3 regions of the Cellulomonas endometrii genome follow, and region 1 is predicted to be linked to each of the others. Evidence: predicted binding sites of a transcription regulator. Region 1 holds the regulator's gene; each other region holds the start of a gene.

Evidence for each region. The regulator Rex, encoded in region 1, represses fermentation and respiration genes when NADH is low (regulators of the CRP and FNR family bind a similar motif). The targets are predictions, from matches to a motif close to CTTGTGAANNNNTTCACAAG.
Region 2: a site for Rex is predicted at 3,567-3,586, ahead of adhE (bifunctional acetaldehyde-CoA/alcohol dehydrogenase). Genes of this name have one in related genera too.
Region 3: a site for Rex is predicted at 3,329-3,348, ahead of pflB (formate C-acetyltransferase). Genes of this name have one in related genera too.

The regions. Positions count from the first base shown of each region.
Region 1 covers NZ_CATKPC010000007.1:45,180-51,678, forward strand. The annotation lists gene QNH85_RS09530 (ABC transporter substrate-binding protein) at 1-130, opposite strand, end outside; gene arfA (arabinosylfuranosidase ArfA) at 481-1,989, shown strand; gene QNH85_RS09540 (arabinan endo-1,5-alpha-L-arabinosidase) at 1,982-3,076, shown strand; gene QNH85_RS09545 (GNAT family N-acetyltransferase) at 3,093-3,650, opposite strand; gene QNH85_RS09550 (HAD family hydrolase) at 3,647-4,474, opposite strand; gene QNH85_RS09555 (glutaredoxin family protein) at 4,509-4,814, shown strand; gene QNH85_RS09560 (redox-sensing transcriptional repressor Rex) at 4,825-5,520, shown strand; gene QNH85_RS09565 (YceI family protein) at 5,790-6,344, opposite strand; gene QNH85_RS09570 (MarR family winged helix-turn-helix transcriptional regulator) at 6,475-6,499, shown strand, end outside.
Region 2 covers NZ_CATKPC010000028.1:7,560-14,058, forward strand. The annotation lists gene QNH85_RS19070 (HAD family hydrolase) at 158-934, shown strand; gene QNH85_RS19075 (glycoside hydrolase family 65 protein) at 931-3,444, shown strand; gene adhE (bifunctional acetaldehyde-CoA/alcohol dehydrogenase) at 3,653-6,379, shown strand.
Region 3 covers NZ_CATKPC010000001.1:24,119-30,617, forward strand. The annotation lists gene QNH85_RS00100 (glycogen debranching N-terminal domain-containing protein) at 1-1,264, shown strand, start outside; gene dxs (1-deoxy-D-xylulose-5-phosphate synthase) at 1,343-3,226, shown strand; gene pflB (formate C-acetyltransferase) at 3,379-5,646, shown strand; gene pflA (pyruvate formate-lyase-activating protein) at 5,754-6,499, shown strand, end outside.

The DNA of each region.
Region 1 (6,499 bases):
CGCCGCGGAACATGAACGTGAGCGTGTCGTCGCCGCCGTCCTCGCCCCCGCCGCCGCCCGAGCCGCACGCGGTCAGGGCCAGCGCCCCGGCGAGCACGACGGCCGCCGCCCGGATCCTCTTGGTGGTCATTGCGCCTGTGCCTCCACTCGTGGACCGAGGTCGGGCGCGTCGCGGCGCGGCGGGTCCCGGGCAGCCGTCATCGGCTGCCGGACCGGGCGGGTCGGCGCTGACCTCGTGTTCTACATCGTTGAACTACAACGTTGGAGAGATTGGCACGGCGAGCCTCTCGCGGTCAAGCAACGGTTCGGTCACGAGATCGCGGCGGGCGTGCGCGGGGCCGCGGGTGTTGACTGCGGCGAGGAGCGCTGGGCAGGATGGCTGTACAACGATGTAGACCGCCGCAGCGACGTTGCTGGGCGCCCGGGCACCCCGCCCCACGCTCCCCGCTCCGCCACCCGTCGGCACCCGCGAGGAGAACCATGACCACCGTCACCCTGACCATCGACCCGGCGTTCCGCGTGGGGCCGGTCCGCCGCGGCACGTTCGGCGCCTTCGTCGAGCACCTCGGCCGCTGCGTGTACACCGGCATCCACGACCCGGAGCACCCCTCGGCGGACGCCGACGGGTTCCGCGGGGACGTCATCGAGCTGACCCGCGAGCTCGGCGTGTCCACCGTCCGCTACCCCGGCGGCAACTTCGTGTCCGGCTACCGGTGGGAGGACGGCGTGGGCCCGCGCGACCAGCGGCCCCGCCGGCTCGACCTCGCGTGGCACTCCACGGAGCCGAACCAGGTGGGCGTCGACGAGTTCATGCGCTGGACGAAGGCGTCGGGCACCGAGGCGATGATGGCGGTGAACCTCGGCACCCGCGGCGTGCAGGAGGCCCTCGACCTGCTGGAGTACTGCAACGTCGCGGGCGGCACCGCGCTGTCGGACCAGCGCCGCGCGAACGGCGCGGCGGACCCCTACGGCATCCGCATCTGGTGCCTGGGCAACGAGATGGACGGCCCCTGGCAGATCGGCCACAAGACGGCGCACGAGTACGGCCGGCTCGCCGCCGAGACCGCGCGCGCCATGCGGATGATCGACCCCGACCTGACCCTCGTTGCGTGCGGCTCGTCCGGCGTGCCGATCCCGACGTTCGGGCAGTGGGAGCAGACCGTGCTCTCGGAGACCTACGAGCACGTCGACATGATCTCGGCCCACGCGTACTACGCGGAGGAGGACGGGGACCTCGGCTCGTTCCTGGCGTCCGCGGTCGACATGGACCACTTCATCGACTCCGTGGCGGCGGTCGCGGACGGGGTGCGGGCGCACAAGAAGGTCGCCAAGCGGATCAACATCTCGTTCGACGAGTGGAACGTCTGGTACCAGAAGCGGGCCGAGTCCGTCCCGCCGAGCGGGGACGACTGGCCCGTGGCGCCGGTGCTGCTGGAGGACAAGTACAACGTCGCGGACGCCGTCGTGGTGGGCAACCTGCTGATCTCGCTGCTCCGGCACACCGACCGCGTGCAGTCGGCGAGCCTCGCCCAGCTGGTCAACGTGATCGCCCCGATCATGACCGAGCCCGGCGGCCGGGTCTGGCGGCAGACGACCTTCCACCCGTTCGCGCAGGCGTCGAAGTACGCCACGGGCGAGGTGCTGCAGGTCGCCGTCGAGGCCCCGACCTACGAGACGGCGAAGTTCGGCGACGCGCCGCTCGTCGACGCCGTGGCCACCCGGGACCCGGAGACCGGCGCCGTCGCGCTGTTCGCCGTCAACCGCTCCACGACCGAGACGGTCACCCTCGAGGTCGACACCCGGTCGATCCCCGGCCTGCGCGTGCTCGAGGCCACGACCCTGTCGAACCCCGACCACCAGTGGGTCGCCACGGCCGACGACGACACCTCGGTGCTGCCGCGGACCAACGACACCGCGGGCATCGACGGCGGCCGGCTCACCATCCAGGTCCCGCCGGTGTCCTGGAACGTCGTGCGGCTCGGTGCCTGAGACCGCGACCGCGGCGCCGGCGGGAGCGGCGGGAGCCCCCGCACCCCGCCGGCGCCGCACCGTGGCGGTGGCCACCGGGCTGGCGGTGGCGGTCGCCGCGGCCGGGGGCGCCGCGCTCGCGGCCACCCGCGACCCCGCCCCCGCCGCGGTGGCGCTCCCGGCCGGCGGCGACGCGACCGTGCACGACCCGGCGCTGGTCGTCGGGGAGGGCGACGACCCCTGGTACGTGTACTCCACCGGGGACGCGCGCACCGGCGCCGGCGCGGTGCAGGTGCGCCGGTCGACCGACGCGGGCGCCACCTGGGAGTACGCCGGCACGGCGTGGGGCCCGTCCGACGCGCCCCGGTGGGCGCAGGAGGCCGTGCCGGGGGTCACGAGCTACTGGGCGCCCGAGCTCTACCAGCACGACGGCACCTGGTACCTCTACTACGCCGCGTCGACGTTCGGGTCGAACCGCTCCGTGATCGGCCTGCGGACCAGCCCCACCCTCGACCCGGACGACCCGGACTACGCCTGGACGGACCGCGGCGAGGTGTGGGCCTCGGAGCCCAGCGACGACTACAACGCGATCGACCCCGGCATCGTCGAGGACGCCGACGGCACGCCGTGGATGGTCTTCGGCTCCTACTGGTCCGGCGTCCAGGTCGTGGAGCTGGCGTGGCCCGACGGGCTCCCGGTCGCCGGCGCCGAGCCGGTCCCGCTGGCGAGCCGGCTGTCCGCGCCGCACGCGGTCGAGGCGCCGTTCGTCGTGCCGCACGACGGCTGGTACTACCTGCTGGTCTCGCAGGACACCTGCTGCCAGGGGACGGACTCGACGTACCGGATCGCCGTCGGCCGGTCGCGGGAGGTCACCGGCCCCTACGTGACGCGCGACGGCACGGACCTGCTGCTCGACGGCGGCGACGTGCTGCTGAGCTCCACCGGCGACATGGTGGGGCCCGGCGGGCAGTCGGTGTCCCGCGGGGTCCTCGGGTTCCACTTCTACGACGCCGCGACCGGCGGGACGCCCACGCTCGGGCTGCGGGAGATCGCGTGGGACGACGAGGGCTGGCCGGTGCTGACGACGGCCGAGGAACAGGCGGGCTGACCGGTCCGTCCTGCGCTCAGAGCGCCTGGTGCAGCACCAGGTCGTGGTGGACCTGGTCGCCGACCGTGAACCGGCGCTCGCCGACCTCGGCGAACCCGGACCGCCGGTAGAACGCCTGCGCCCGGGCGTTCTCCCCGTTGACGCCGAGCCACACGCCGGCCGCCCCGCGGGACCGCGCCGCGTCGAGGCTGGCGGCCATGAGCGCCCGCGCGACGCCCGCGCCGTGCCGGCCGGGCAGCACGTAGCACTTGCTGAGCTCGACCGTCGGCCGCAGCGGCACGACCGCCGCGACGTCCGGGTCGTACGGCTCGCCCGCGACCAGCATCGTGTAGCCCGTCAGGGCGCCGTCCTCGTCCGCCACCAGCAGGTCCCGGGCCGGGTCGGCCAGGTAGCCCGCGAACGACGCCGGGGTCAGGTGCGCCGCGATGAAGGCGGCGTGGTCCTCGGGCGTGGACGACGGCGGGCAGGCGAGCGGGAACGTCACCGCGGCGAGCGCGGCCAGGGCGTCCGCCTCGTCGGCCCGCGCGCGCCGGACGACCGCCGCGACCGTGTCGGTCCGAGGCGTCCCCGTCACTGCCCGCCCCAGCGGGACCGGATCGCGCGCCGGGCGGTGCGGAACACCAGCCCGACCACCCAGGCGGACCCCGCGATGGTCGCCGCGTCGACGCCCCGCCGGGTGGCGTTGCGGCGCCCGCGGAACTCGCGCACGGGCCACCCCACCTCGGCGGCGTGCTTCCGGAGCCGGCCGTCGGGGTTGATCGCGCACGGGAACCCGACCTCGGACAGGATCGGGACGTCGTTCGTGGAGTCGCCGTACGCGAACGACCGCGACAGGTCGATGCCCTCGCGCTCCGCGACGACGCGGACCGCCTCGGCCTTCGCCTTCCCGTGCAGCAGGTCCCCGACCAGGCGTCCGGTGTAGAACCCGTCCTTGTGCTCCGCGACGGTGCCCACCGCTCCGGTCGCGCCGAGCCGGCGCGCGATGATCTCCGCGATCTCGACCGGGGTCGCCGTCACCAGCCACACCTCGTGGCCCGCGCGCAGGTGCTGGTCGAGCAGCCGCTGCGTGCCCGGGAAGATGCGCAGCGACAGGACCTCGTCGTAGATGTCCTCCGCGATGGCCACGACCTCGGCGACCGACCGCCCGTGCATGATCTCCAGCGCCCGCTGGCGGACCTCGTCGATCTGCTCGCGGTTCTCGCCGAACGCGAGGTACCGGAACTGGTGCACCGCGAACCGCAGGATGTCGCCCCGCTGGAAGAAGGCCCGCCGGTAGAGCCCCACGGCGAGGTGGAACGAGCTCGCCCCTCGGATGATGGTGTTGTCCACGTCGAAGAAGGCGGCCACCCGGCCCGGCTGCACGGCGGCGCCGGTCACGGGCTCGGTGGGCTCGGGCACCCGGCCACTGTAGCCAGATGCCTAGGCTCGTGCCGTGCCGACCACCAGCGACGCCCCCGCCCCCGCCGACCGCCCGCCGCGCGTCGTCCTGTACGGCCGCGCGGGCTGCCACCTGTGCGCCGACGCGCGTGCCGTGGTCGCCGACGTGTGCGCCGCGACGGGCGACTCGTGGGCCGAGGTCGACGTCGACGCGGGCGGCCGCACGCCCGACGGGCGCACCCTCGCGGACGCCTACGGCGAGCTCGTCCCGGTCGTGGAGGTCGACGGCGCGCGGGTCGGCTACTGGCAGATCGACGCCGCCCGCGTGCGGGACGCCCTCGCCGCGGGACCGACGGCCTAGTCTGTTCCTCGTGCGAGCCCTGCCGCCGACCACCGTCGCCCGCCTGCCGGGATACCTGCGCTCCCTCGGCGGGCTCGCCTCCGAGGGCGTGACCACGACGTCCTCCGACCAGCTCGCGGACCTCGTCGGCGCGTCGCCGGCGCAGCTCCGCAAGGACCTGTCCTACCTGGGTGCGGGCGGCCGGCGCGGCGTCGGCTACGAGGTCGACCACCTGCGCAAGCAGATCGCCCAGGCGCTCGGCATGGCCGAGGAGCGGCAGCTCGTCATCGTCGGCATCGGCAACCTCGGGCACGCGCTGGCGACGTACTCCGGGTTCGCGGACCGCGGGTTCGTGCTGGTCGGCCTGTTCGACGCCGACCCCTCGCTGGTCGGCACGACCGTCGCCGGTCACGTCGTGGAGCACGTCGACCGCCTGGAGGAGGTCGTGGAGGAGGTCGGGGCGAGCATCGCGATCGTCGCCACCCCCGCGTCCGCCGCGCAGGGCACCACCGACCGGCTGGTCGCGGCCGGCGTGACGGGCATCCTCAACTTCGCGCCCCGCACCGTCCGGGTCCCGGACGGCGTGGACGTCCGCGAGGTCGACCTGGGCTCCGAGCTGCAGATCCTCGGCTTCCACGCCCGCCGACGCTCCGCCCAGCCGGCACCGGAGCCGTCGCGGGAGCCGGAGCCGGAGCTCGCGCCGGAGCCCGTCGCCGCGGTCGACTGACCCGGACCGCCCGGCCGACTGGACCGCCCGGCCGACTGAACCGCCCGGCCGACTGGACCCCCCGGCCGACTGGACCCCCCGGCCGCCGAGGTCGTCACATCCGCACGAGGTCGTCCCGCAGGACTGACGACCTCGTGCCGTCCTGACGACCTCGCGGGGGGGCGGGGGGTGGATTGCCGGCCCCGGACGCGAGGAGGGCCCGATCGCGGCAGGGGGTGCGCGATCGGGCCCTCGTCGGGGGCGCCCCCGGTGCCGGGGGCGCGGCAGGCTCAGGCCTGCTTGATGGCCGAGATCTCGAGCGAGACGACGACCTTGTCGGAGACCAGGACGCCGCCGGTCTCGAGGGCCGCGTTCCACGTGATGCCGAAGTCCTTGCGGGAGATCGTCGTGGAGGCGGAGAAGCCGGCGCGCTGGTTGCCGAACGGGTCGGTGGCCGAGCCGCCGAACTCGGTGGCCAGGTCGACGGACTTGGTGACGCCGTTGATGGTGAGGTCACCGGTGACGACGTAGTCCTCGCCGTCCGCGCGGACGGCGGTCGAGGCGAAGGTCCACTCGCCGAACTTCTCCAGGTCGAAGAAGTCGGCCGACTTCAGGTGGCCGTCGCGGCCCGCGTCGCCGGTGCTGATGGTCGACGGGTCCAGGGCGGCGGTCACGCCGGACAGCGCCAGGTCGTCGGCGACGGTGATGGTGCCGGAGGTCACCGCGACGGTGCCGCGGACCTTGGAGATGCCCGCGTGGCGGACCGTGAAGGACGCCTCGGTGTGGGAGGGGTCGATCGTCCAGGTGCCGGCGGTCAGGGCGGTGGGGAGCGTCGTGGTCGACATGGTGCCTCCTGCTAGATGGTTGAAGCATCAACTGCTGATAGTTGAGATTTCTACTACAGTGCGAGGCGGAGCGCAAGAGGTGGGACCATCGGCGGACGAGATCGCACCTGCGCCTGAGGGGAGGACGGCGATGGTCGCCACGACGACCGAGGAGG
Region 2 (6,499 bases), on a different contig from region 1:
CGCCCGCACCGCCGCGTGGGTGCCCAGGTCCCGGCGACCGTGGCGCGTCCCTCCAGACGGCGGCGCCCTGACCGATCAGACTGGTGCCCTCCGGACCCGCACGCCCGCACGACCCCGCCCCTCCGCACCGCACTCCGCACCCCCTGGAGCACCTCCCGTGGCACCCGCGCCCGACCGTCCCACCGCGGTCCTCGACGGCCTCGACGCCGTCCTGTTCGACCTCGACGGGGTCCTCACCCCGACCGCCGTCGTGCACATGCACGCGTGGGCGCGCCTGTTCGCGCCGCTGCTCGACGAGCGGGGGGCCGCGCCGTACACGGACGCCGACTACTTCGCGCACATCGACGGCAAGCCCCGGTACGAGGGCGTCCGGTCGCTGCTGACCTCGCGCGGCATCGAGCTGCCGTGGGGGGACCCGTCCGACAGCCCCGACACCGCGACCGTCTGCGGCCTCGGCAACCGGAAGAACGCGGTGTTCACGCAGGTGCTCGAGTCGGAGGGCGTCGAGCCGTACCCCGGCTCGGTGCGGCTGGTCGACGCGCTGATCGCCGAGGGGCGCCGCGTCGCCGTCGTCTCCAGCAGCCGCAACGCCGTCCCGGTGCTCGCCGCCGCGGGCCTGACGGACCGCTTCCCCCTGGTCGTGGACGGGCTCGTCGCCGCCGAGCGCGGCCTGGCCGGCAAGCCGCGGCCGGACACCTACCTGTACGCCGCCGAGCAGCTGGGCGTGCCGCGCGAGCGCGCCGTCGTGGTCGAGGACGCCGAGTCCGGCGTCGCGTCCGGCCGCGCCGGGGACTTCGGCCTCGTGGTCGGCGTCGACCGGGGCGCCGGCGCCGACGTCCTCCTGGAGCAGGGCGCCGACCTGGTCGTGGACGACCTCGCCGAGCTCCTGCGCAGCACCCCCGACCGCACCGACACCGAGAGCACCGAGCCGTGAACCCGACCTCCCTGTTCACCCCCGACCCCCTGGACCGGCACCGGTTCCCGCGGGACCCGTGGAAGCTGCGCGAGACGCGGCACGACGCCTCGGACCTCGGCCGCACCGAGACGCTGTTCGCGGTCGGCAACGGCTACCTCGGCATGCGCGGCAACGTCGAGGAGGGCCGGGACAGCCACAGCCACGGCACGTTCATCAACGGGTTCCACGAGACCTGGCCGATCCGGCACGCCGAGGAGGCCTACGGCTTCGCGCGGGTGGGCCAGACGATCGTCAACGTCCCCGACGCCAAGATCATGCGGCTGTACGTCGACGACGAGCCGCTGCTGCTGACCGTCGCGGACCTGCACGAGTACGAGCGCGGCCTCGACTTCCGCGACGGCGTGCTCTACCGCGACCTGGTGTGGCAGACGCCGTCGGGCAAGCGGGCGCAGGTGCGCTCGAAGCGCATGGTGTCGTTCACCGAACGGCACCTCGCGGTCATGACGTACGAGGTCACGATGCTCGACGCCGACGCCCCGGTGGTCGTGAGCAGCCAGATCCTCAACCGGCAGGACGGCCAGGACGAGTACCACGTGCGGGCCGCCGCGATGGGCGAGGGCTTCGACCCGCGCAAGTCCGAGCAGCTGACGAACCGCGTCCTGGAGCCCCGCTCCCACTGGGGCGCGGACGGCCGGTACGTGCTGTCCTACCGCACGGCCGCGTCGGGGATGACCCTGTCGGTGGCCGCCGACCACAGCATCGAGACGGAGAACGCCTACGAGGAGCGCACGCTCGTCGAGGACGACCTCGCCAAGCACGTGTACCGGGTCGACGCGAAGCGCGGCCAGACCATCCGGATCACCAAGGTCGTGGCGTACCACTCGTCCCGCGGCGTGCCCGCGCGCGAGCTCGCGGACCGGTGCCGCCGCACCCTGGACCGCGTGCAGAAGACGGGCGTCGAGCAGCAGCTGGCCGACCAGCGCGCGTGGCTGGACGACTTCTGGGCGCGCAGCGACGTCGAGGTGCACGGCCAGCCCGAGCTGCAGCAGGCCATCCGGTGGAACCTGTTCCAGATCGCCCAGGCCACGGCCCGCTCCGAGGGCAGCGGCATCGCGGCGAAGGGCCTGACGGGGTCCGGCTACAGCGGGCACTACTTCTGGGACACCGAGATCTACGTCCTGCCGTTCCTCACGTACACGTCGCCGCGCGCGGCCCGCAACGCCCTGCGGTTCCGCTACACGATGCTCGACGCCGCCCGCCGCCGGGCCGCCGAGCTGAACCAGAACGGCGCGCTGTTCCCCTGGCGCACGATCAACGGCGAAGAGGCCTCGGCCTACTACGCCGCCGGCACCGCGCAGTACCACATCGACGCGGACATCGCCCACGCCGTGCGGCAGTACGTGGCCGCCACCGGCGACGACGGGTTCCTCGCGCGGGAGGCGATCGACATCCTCGTCGAGACCGCCCGCATGTGGGCCGACCTCGGGTTCTGGCGCGGCAGCAACGGCGACTCCTCGTTCCACATCCACGGCGTCACGGGCCCGGACGAGTACACGACCGTGGTGAACGACAACCTGTTCACCAACGTGATGGCCCGCGCGAACCTGCGCGGCGCCGTCGAGGCCGTGGACCGGCTCGCGCACGAGGACCCCGCCGCGCACGGGGCGATGGTCGCCCGCCTGCACCTCACGCAGGACGAGCTGGACGAGTGGGCGCACGCCGCCGAGCGGATGCACATCCCGTTCGACGAGCGCCTGGGCATCCACCCGCAGGACGCGCAGTTCCTGGAGAAGGAGCTGTGGGACCTGGCGAACACCGACCCGGCGAAGCGGCCGCTGCTGCTCTACTACCACCCGCTGGTGATCTACCGGTTCCAGGTGCTCAAGCAGGCGGACGTCGTGCTGGCGCTGTTCCTGCAGGGCGACCAGTTCACCCTCGAGGAGAAGCTGGCCGACTTCGACTACTACGACCCGCTGACCACCGGCGACTCCACGCTGTCGGCGGTCGTCCAGTCCATCGTCGCGTCCGAGGTCGGGTACCAGGAGCTCGCGCTGCGGTACTTCACCTCCGCGCTGTACGTGGACCTCGCTGACCTGCACCACAACACCTCCGACGGCGTGCACGTCGCGTCGGCCGGCGGCGTGTGGAGCGCGCTGGCGTGCGGGTTCGGCGGCCTGCGCGACCACGAGGGCGTCGTGTCCCTGGACCCGCGCCTGCCCGAGGTCTGGGACGGGCTGACGTTCCGCCTGACGCTGCGCGGCACCCGCGTGCGCGTCGACGTCCGGCACACCGAGCTCCGGCTCACGGTCGAGGACGGCGACGCGGCGGACGTCGTCGTGCGCGGCGAGCACGTGAAGGTCACCGCGGGCGACCCGGTCGTCGTCGCGCTCAGCCCCGCCCCGCGGCTGATCGGCACGCCGACCGTCCGCGACATCGAGGGCAACCGCCGCGCCGACGGCACGCTGCTGACCGCGACGGTGCCGGACCACCCGACGGTGCTCACGCCGCCGCCGATGCCGCACGACTGACGCCGCAGGCCCCGGCGGAGGCCCGTCGCACCCCCGGGGGCGGCGGGCCTTCGCGCGTCGCGGGGCGGCCGGGAGGGGCCCGCCGCCCGAGGACCTACGTCCCCGGGACTCCGGTCCCAGACTTTGTGAAAAGTTTCTCGATAGCGTGTTCCACGTGAGGCCGATGGAGTCCTCCGACCCCCACCCGGACCACCATCGGGAGAATCCCGTGACCATCACGACGAGCACCGACACCGCCGCCGCGATCGACCAGCTGGTCGACGGCGCCACCAAGGCGCTGGCCGAGTACGCCCACTTCACGCAGGAGGACGTCGACCGCCTGGTCAAGAAGGCCGCCGTCGCCGCGCTCGACCAGCACGGGCACCTCGCCGAGCTGGCCGTCGAGGAGACCGGCCGAGGCGTCTTCGAGGACAAGGCCGTCAAGAACATCTTCGCCTGCGAGCACGTCACCAACTCGATGGCGAGCCTCAAGACGGTCGGCGTCATCAGCCGCGACGAGATCAACGGCATCACCGAGATCGCCGAGCCGGTCGGCGTCATCTGCGCCATGACCCCGGTGACCAACCCGACCTCCACCGCCATCTTCAAGTCGCTCATCGCGCTGAAGACCCGCAACCCGATCATCTTCGCGTTCCACCCGAACGCGCAGAAGTCGTCCGTCGCCGCGGCGAAGGTCGTGCGGGACGCCGCGGTCGCCGCGGGCGCCCCGGAGCACTGCATCCAGTGGGTCGAGGCCCCCTCGATGGAGGCGACCGGCCTGCTGATGAACCACCCCGGCGTCTCGACGATCCTCGCGACCGGCGGCAACGCGATGGTCCGCGCCGCGTACTCCTGCGGCAAGCCGGCCCTCGGCGTCGGGGCGGGCAACGTCCCGGCCTACATCGAGAAGACCGCGAAGCTGAAGCGGGCCGTCAACGACGTGGTGCTGTCCAAGTCGTTCGACAACGGCATGATCTGCGCGTCCGAGCAGGCCGTCATCCTGGACGACGCGATCTACGACGCCGCGCTCGCCGAGTTCGCCGTGCTGCACGCCTACAAGGCGTCCAAGAAGGAGAAGGCGCTGCTGGAGAAGTTCATCTTCGGCGTCGAGGCCAAGGGCAAGAACTGCGCCGACGCGAAGCTGAACCCGACGGTCGTCGGCAAGTCGCCGCAGTGGATCGCCGAGCAGGCCGGCTTCACCGTCCCCGCGGACACCTCGATCATCCTGGCCGAGGTCTCCGGCGTCGGCCCCCAGGAGCCGCTGACCCGCGAGAAGCTGTGCCCCGTCCTCGCGGTGCTGCGCGCCGGCTCGACGGAGCAGGGCATCCAGCTCGCCGAGCAGATGGTGGAGTTCGACGGCCTCGGCCACTCCGCCGCGATCCACACCCAGGACGAGGCCCTGACCGAGGAGTACGGCTCCCGCGTCAAGGCGATCCGCGTCATCGCGAACGCCCCCTCGTCGCTCGGCGGCATCGGCGACATCTACAACGCCTTCATCCCGTCGCTCACCCTGGGCTGCGGCTCGTACGGCCACAACTCGGTGTCGAACAACGTGTCGGCGATCAACCTCGTGAACGTCAAGCGCGTGGGCCGGAGGAACAACAACTTGCAGTGGTTCAAGGTCCCCGCCAAGACGTACTTCGAGCCGAACGCCATCCGGTACCTGTCCGACATGGCCGACGTCGAGCGCGTCACCATCGTCACCGACGGCACCATGACCACGCTGGGCTTCGTGGACCGTGTGCTCGACGTCCTGAACCGCCGCGCCAACAAGGTGTCGGTCCAGATCATCGACCAGGTCGAGCCCGAGCCGTCCGTCAAGACGGTCCAGGCCGGCGCCGCGCAGATGCGCCACTTCCGCCCCGACACGATCATCGCGCTGGGCGGCGGCTCGCCGATGGACGCCGCGAAGGTCATGTGGCTGCTGTACGAGCACCCCGAGATCGTGTTCTCGGACCTCAAGCAGAAGTTCTTCGACGTCCGCAAGCGCGCGTTCAAGTTCCCGACGCTGGGCGAGCTCGCCAAGCTGGTCTGCATCCCGACCACGTCGGGCACCGGCGCCGAGGTCACCCCGTTCGCCGTCATCTCGGACCCCGACGCCGGCAAGAAGTACCCGCTGGCCGACTACGCCCTGACGCCGACCGTCGCGATCATCGACCCGGTCCTCACGTCCAAGATGCCGCGCTCGCTGGCCGCCGACTCCGGCTTCGACGCCCTGACCCACGCCACCGAGGCGTTCGTCGCGGTGTACGCCAACGACTTCACCGACGGCATGGCGCTGCAGGCCATCCGCCTCATCTTCGACAACCTGGCGCAGTCGGTGAACGGCGACCCGGCCGACCCGGCCACCAAGGACGCCCGCGAGAAGATGCACAACGCCGGCACCATCGCGGGCATGGCGTTCGGCAACGCCTTCCTCGGGATCGTGCACGCGATGGCGCACGTCATCGGCTCGACGTTCCACCTGGTCCACGGCCGGACGAACGCCACGCTGCTGCCGCACGTCATCCGGTACAACGGCCAGATCCCGACCAAGCTCACCAGCTGGCCGAAGTACGAGCACTACGTCGCCCCGGAGCGGTTCCAGCAGATCGCCCAGATGCTGGGCCTGCCCGCCGAGACCCCGGAGCAGGGCGTCGAGTCCTACGCGCTGGCGATCGAGGCGCTCCGGGCGAAGGTCGGCATCCCCGCGTCCTTCCAGGCGCAGGGCGTCGACGAGCAGGACTTCCTGTCCCGGCTCGACGAGGTCGCCATGGGCGCGTACGAGGACCAGTGCGCACCGGCCAACCCCCGGATGCCGATGCGCGCCGACATGAAGGACATCATGACCGCGGCCTACTACGGCACCTCCGTCGCTGAGGTGCGGGGCCGCCGCGAGCAGCAGCAGGGCGCGGACGTCGCGCCCGCCGGGGCGGGGGCCCCGGTCGAGGACGACGCCACGGTCGCGTCCTCCTGACCCCCTAGGGTCGGCTGCTCGCCGAGCGCCCCGTCCGCGGATCCCGCGGGCGGGGCGCTCCTCTGCGCCCGCACGGTGCCTCGGCGCGTCCGGGGCGCGCCCAGGTCCGCCTGGCACACT
Region 3 (6,499 bases), on a different contig from region 1:
GTTCGGCCGCGACTCGATCTGGGCGGCCAGGATGCTGCTGCCGCTCGGCACGGAGCTCGCCGCCGGGACGCTGCGCACGCTGGCGGTGCTGCAGGGGGAGCGGACGGACCCGGCCACGGCGGAGCAGCCGGGCAAGATCCTGCACGAGGTCCGGCGGGCCGAGCTGTCGATGCCCGGCGAGGGCACCGTGCTGCCACCTGTGTACTACGGCACCGTCGACGCCACCCCGCTGTGGGTCTGCCTGCTGCACGACGCGTGGCGCTGGGGCATGCCGGCGGACGAGGTCGAGGCGCTGCTCCCGGCCCTCGAGCGGGCGCTCGCGTGGATGTCCGACCACGGCGACTCCGACGGGGACGGGTTCCTCGAGTACGTCGACGAGTCCGGCACCGGGCTCGCCAACCAGGGGTGGAAGGACTCCGGCGACTCCGTGCAGTGGCGCACCGGCGAGCTGGCCACCGGGCCGATCGCGCTCGCGGAGGTCCAGGGCTACGCGCACGAGGCGGCGCTCGCGGGGGCCGCCCTGCTCGACGCGTTCGGCCGCCCCGGCGGCGACCGGTGGCGGGCCTGGGCGGCCGCCCTGGCGGAGCGGTTCCGGTCCGCCTTCTGGACCTCGGACGAGCACGGCCCGTACCCCGGCATCGCCCTCGACGCCGACAAGCGGGTGGTCGACACCCTGACCAGCAACGTCGGCCACCTGCTGGGCACGGGCATCCTCTCCGCCGACGAGGAGGCCGTCGTCGCCGCGCGGCTCACGGGGCCGGACATGGACTCGGGCTACGGGCTGCGCACGATGGCCACCGGGTCGGCGGGCTACTGGGCGCTGCGCTACCACGGCGGGGCGGTGTGGCCGCACGACACGGCCATCGTCGTGCAGGGACTGGCCCGTGCGGGGCACGCCCGCGAGGCGGCGGCGCTCGCGGAGGGGCTGCTCGCCGCGGCGCAGGACTTCGACGACCGGCTGCCGGAGCTGTACGGCGGCGACGCGCGAGGCACGGTGCCCCGGGCGGTGCCCTATCCGGCGGCGTGCCGCCCGCAGGCGTGGTCCGCCGCCGCCGCGGTGTCGGTGCTCGGTGCCGCCCTCGGGCTGCGCCCCGACGTCCCGGGCGGGCGGCTGGACGTCGACCCGCCCGCGCCGGCTCCCTTCGGCGCGGTCGCGGTGGCCGGCCTGCGCCTGGCGGGGCAGCCGCTCGCGGTGCGGGTCGGCGCGGACGGCGCCGCCTCGGTGACGACGGACGCCGACGTCGCGGTGCACGTGCGCGGCTGAGCGGCGCGCGGGTCGCCGCGTATCGTGGGGGACCTCGTCCGCGGGCCGCGCGGGCGACGGTGACGGGCGGTGGGATCGATGGGGCTGCTGCAGCGGATCGGCTCGCCGGCGGACGTGCGCGCGCTGTCCGCGCCCCAGGTCCGCGCGCTCGCCGCGGAGATCCGGACGTTCCTCGTCGACCAGGTCTCCCGCACGGGCGGCCACCTGGGGCCGAACCTCGGCGTCGTGGAGCTCACGCTCGCGCTGCACCGCGTGTTCGACTCCCCCCGGGACACGCTGGTGTTCGACACCGGGCACCAGGCGTACGTGCACAAGCTGCTGACGGGGCGCCGCGACTTCAGCCGCCTCCGCCGCCGCGACGGCCTGTCCGGGTACCCGAGCCGCAGCGAGTCGCCGCACGACGTGGTGGAGAACTCGCACGCGTCGACGGCCCTGAGCTGGGCGGACGGCATCGCGCACGCCAACGCGCTGGGCGGCCGCACCGACCGCCACGTGGTCGCGGTGATCGGGGACGGCGCGCTGACGGGCGGCATGTCGTGGGAGGCGCTGAACAACATCGCCGACGGCACGCAGCGCAACCTCGTCGTGGTGGTCAACGACAACGGCCGGTCGTACGCGCCGACGATCGGCGGGCTCGCGCTGCACCTGGACGCCCTGCGCACGACGCGCGGCTACGAGACCGTCCTGTCCTGGGGCAAGCGGACCCTGCAGCGCTCGGGCCCGCCGGGGAGGTTCGCCTACGACGCGCTGCACGGCCTGAAGAAGGGCATCAAGGACGTCGTCGCGCCCCAGGGCATGTTCGAGGACCTCGGGCTGAAGTACATCGGACCGGTCGACGGCCACGACATCGCGGACGTGGAGTTCGCCCTGCAGCGCGCGCGGGCGTTCGGCGGGCCGGTCATCGTGCACGTCATCACCGAGAAGGGCCGCGGGTACAGCCCCGCCGAGCAGGACGTCGCCGACCGGTTCCACGCCGTCGGGCAGATCCACCCGGAGACGGGCCTGCCGGTCGCGCCGTCCCGGTTCGGCTGGACCGGGGTGTTCGCGGACGAGATCGTGCGGATCGGGCGTCGCCGCCCGGACGTGGTCGCGCTGACCGCGGCCATGCTCGCGCCGGTGGGGCTGGCGCCGTTCGCCGAGGAGTTCCCCGACCGGACGTTCGACGTCGGCATCGCGGAGCAGCACGCCGTCACGACGGCCGCGGGCATGGCGTTCGCGGGTCTGCACCCGGTGGTGGCGGTGTACGCGACCTTCCTCAACCGCGCCTTCGACCAGGTGCTGATGGACGTGGCCCTGCACCGCGCCGGCGTGACGTTCGTGCTCGACCGCGCCGGGCTGACCGGGGACGACGGCGCCAGCCACAACGGGATGTGGGACCTCGCCGTCCTGGGCGTCGTCCCGGGCCTGCGCCTGGCGGCACCCCGCGACGAGGCCACGCTGCGCTCGGCCCTGCGGACGGCGGTGGACGTCGACGACGCGCCGACGGTGGTGCGGTACCCGAAGGGCGCGCTGACCGAGCCGCTGCCGGCCGTGGACGAGGTGGACGGCGTCGACGTCCTCGCGCGCCACGGCGCCGGTGCGGGCGCGCGCTCCGTGCTCGTCTGCGGCGTCGGCGCGATGGCGCGCACCGCGCTGGCCCTCGGGGAGCTGCTCGCCGCGCACGGGCTGCGCGTCACCGTGGTGGACCCCCGGTGGGTGCTGCCGGTGCCCGCGGCGCTGGTGAAGCTGGCGGGGGAGCACGACCACGTCGTCACGCTGGAGGACGGCGTCCGCGAGGGCGGGATCGGCTCGGCGGTGGCCCTGCGGGCCCGGGACGCGGGGATCGGCACGCCGGTGCAGGCGTTCGGCGTCCCGCGCCGCTTCCTCGCGCACGCCTCGCGCGACGAGCTGCTGACCGCACTGCGCCTCACGGCCCCGGACGTCGCGCGGGACGTGCTTGCGGCCCTCGGCGCCGACGCCTGAGCGGGGTCCTCGCCGCCAGGAGCGCCGACGTGAGGGGCATCACGTCGGTGTTCGCGCCGGTCAGCGCGTCCCCGGGCCGTAGGTCCCAAGACATCCCATGACCTCGTGAATAGCGTCACTAGTACGACGCACTCAGCGAGGGAGACCCCCAGATGTCCACCACCGCAGTACCTCAGACCGGCACCGACGCCACCGTGGGTGCCTGGGACGGATTCGTCACCGGACCCTGGTGTGACGGGATCGACGTCCGCGACTTCATCCAGCGCAACTACACGCCCTACACCGGCGAGGCCGACTTCCTGGCCGGCCCGACGGAGCGCACCACCGGTGTCTGGGCGAAGCTCAGCGAGATGTTCCCCGCCGAGCGCGCCAAGGGCGTCTACGACATCGACAACCACACCCCGTCGACGATCGTCTCCCACCCCGCCGGCTACATCGACCAGGGCCAGGAGCTCATCGTCGGCCTGCAGACCGACGCCCCGCTCAAGCGCGCCATGATCCCCAACGGCGGCTGGCGCATGGTCGAGAAGAGCCTCGAGACCTACGGCTACGAGGTCGACCCCGCCGTCGCGAAGATCTTCAGCACCTACCGCAAGACGCACAACGACGGCGTCTTCGACGTGTACCCGCCGAACGTCCGCGCCGCCCGCTCCTCGCACCTCATCACCGGTCTGCCGGACGCGTACGGCCGCGGCCGCATCATCGGCGACTACCGCCGCGTGGCCCTGTACGGGGTGGACGCCCTGATCGAGGCCAAGCGCCTGGAGCGCCACGAGCTCGACATGGAGGCCTCCGTCGAGGACGTCATCCGCGACCGCGAGGAGAACGCGGAGCAGATCCGCGCGCTCAACGAGCTCAAGCAGATGGCCGCCTCCTACGGCTACGACATCTCCAAGCCCGCGACGACCGCCCGCGAGGCGATCCAGTGGCTGTACTTCGCCTACCTGGGCGCGGTGAAGGAGCAGAACGGCGCGGCGATGTCGCTCGGCCGCACCTCGACGTTCCTCGACGTGTACCTGCAGCGCGACCTGGCGTCGGGCGCCATCACCGAGGAGTTCGCGCAGGAGCTGATCGACGACTTCGTCATCAAGCTGCGCATCGTCCGGTTCCTGCGCACCCCCGAGTACGACGCGCTGTTCTCCGGCGACCCGACCTGGGTCACCGAGTCCATCGGTGGCATCGGTGAGGACGGCCGGCCGCTGGTCACCAAGTCCTCGTTCCGGTTCCTGCAGACGCTGTACAACATCGGCCCGGCCCCGGAGCCGAACCTCACGGTGCTGTGGAGCAACCGCCTGCCGGAGGGCTTCAAGAAGTTCTGCGCCCAGGTCTCGATCGACACCTCGGCGATCCAGTACGAGTCGGACGACCTCATCCGCACCTCGTGGGGCGACGACGCGGCCATCGCGTGCTGCGTGTCCCCGATGCGGGTCGGCAAGCAGATGCAGTTCTTCGGCGCCCGCGTGAACATCGCCAAGGCCCTGCTGTACGCGATCAACGGCGGCCGCGACGAGATCACCGGCAAGCAGGTCGCGCCGGTGAGCGCTCCCGTCGAGGGCGACGTCCTGGACTACGAGGACGTGGCGGCGAAGTACGACAAGCTGCTCGACTGGCTGGCCGAGACCTACGTCGACGCCCTGAACTGCGTGCACTACATGCACGACAAGTACGCGTACGAGCGGCTCGAGATGGCGCTGCACGACCGCACCATCCTGCGCACGATGGCCTGCGGCATCGCCGGCCTGTCGGTCGTGGCGGACTCCCTGTCGGCCATCAAGTACGCGACGGTCCGCCCGGTGCGGGACGAGGACGGCCTGGTGACGGACTACGTCATCGAGGGCGACTTCCCGGCCTACGGCAACGACGACGACCGCGCGGACGACATCGCCGTGGAGATCGTCAAGTCGTTCATGGCGAAGATCCGCCAGCACAAGACGTACCGCGACGCGCTGCACACCCAGTCGGTGCTGACCATCACGTCGAACGTCGTCTACGGCAAGGCCACCGGCAACACCCCCGACGGCCGCCGCGCCGGCGAGCCGTTCGCCCCCGGTGCCAACCCGATGAACGGCCGCGACTCGCACGGGATGCTCGCCTCGGCGATGTCCGTGGCGAAGCTGCCGTACTCCGAGGCGATGGACGGCATCTCGCTCACCTCGACGGTCGTGCCCTCGGGCCTCGGCCGCACCAAGGAGGAGCAGGTGACGAACCTGGTGGGCCTCATGGACGCGTACAACGTGTCCTCCGGGTACCACCTGAACGTCAACGTGCTCAACCGGGACACCCTCGAGGACGCCATGGAGCACCCCGAGAAGTACCCGCAGCTCACCATCCGGGTCTCCGGCTACGCGGTGAACTTCGTCCGGCTGACGCGCGAGCAGCAGCTCGACGTGCTGTCCCGGACGTTCCACGGCGGGCTCTGACCCCGGCGCGGGTGCCCGCCGGGGGAGCAGCCCCGGCGGGCACCCGCCACCCGCACCACCCCAGCACCACCCCGCAGCACCCCAGCAGCACCCGGGAGGAGCCCGAGATGACCGGCACGCAGACCGTCGCCACGCAGACCGTCCCCGCGGAGGTCGGCGCCCCGGTCATCGAGCTCGGCCTGCCGGTCGTCGGCGGCTCCCACCACCGGTCGTCGGCCGGCACGGCGGGCCTGGAGACGAGCGACGCCGAGCGGAGCGAGAAGTTCGCGCAGATGCGCGCCGGCGAGCTCGGGTCGCTGCACTCGTGGGAGCTCGTCACGGCGGTCGACGGCCCCGGGACGCGCCTGACGACGTTCCTGTCGGGCTGCCCGCTGCGCTGCCTGTACTGCCACAACCCCGACACGATGGAGATGCGCCGCGGCGAGCCGGTGCTCGCCGAGGAGCTGCTCAAGCGCGTCGCCCGGTACCGCGGCGTGTTCGGCGTGACCGGCGGCGGCCTGACGATCTCCGGCGGCGAGCCCCTGATGCAGCCGGCGTTCGTCGCCCGCGTCCTGCGGGGCGCGAAGGAGCTCGGCGTCCACACGGCGATCGACACCTCGGGCTACCTCGGGGCGCACTGCACGGACGCGATGCTCGCCGACATCGACCTGGTGCTGCTGGACGTCAAGTCCGGCATCCCGGAGACGTACAAGCGGGCCACCGGGCGGGAGCTGCAGCCGACGCTCGACTTCGGCCGGCGCGTCGCCGCGAGCGGCACCGAGATCTGGGTCCGGTTCGTGCTGGTCCCGGGCCTGACGGACGCCCCGGAGAACGTCGACGCGGTCGCCGACTACGTGGCGACGCTCGGCACGGT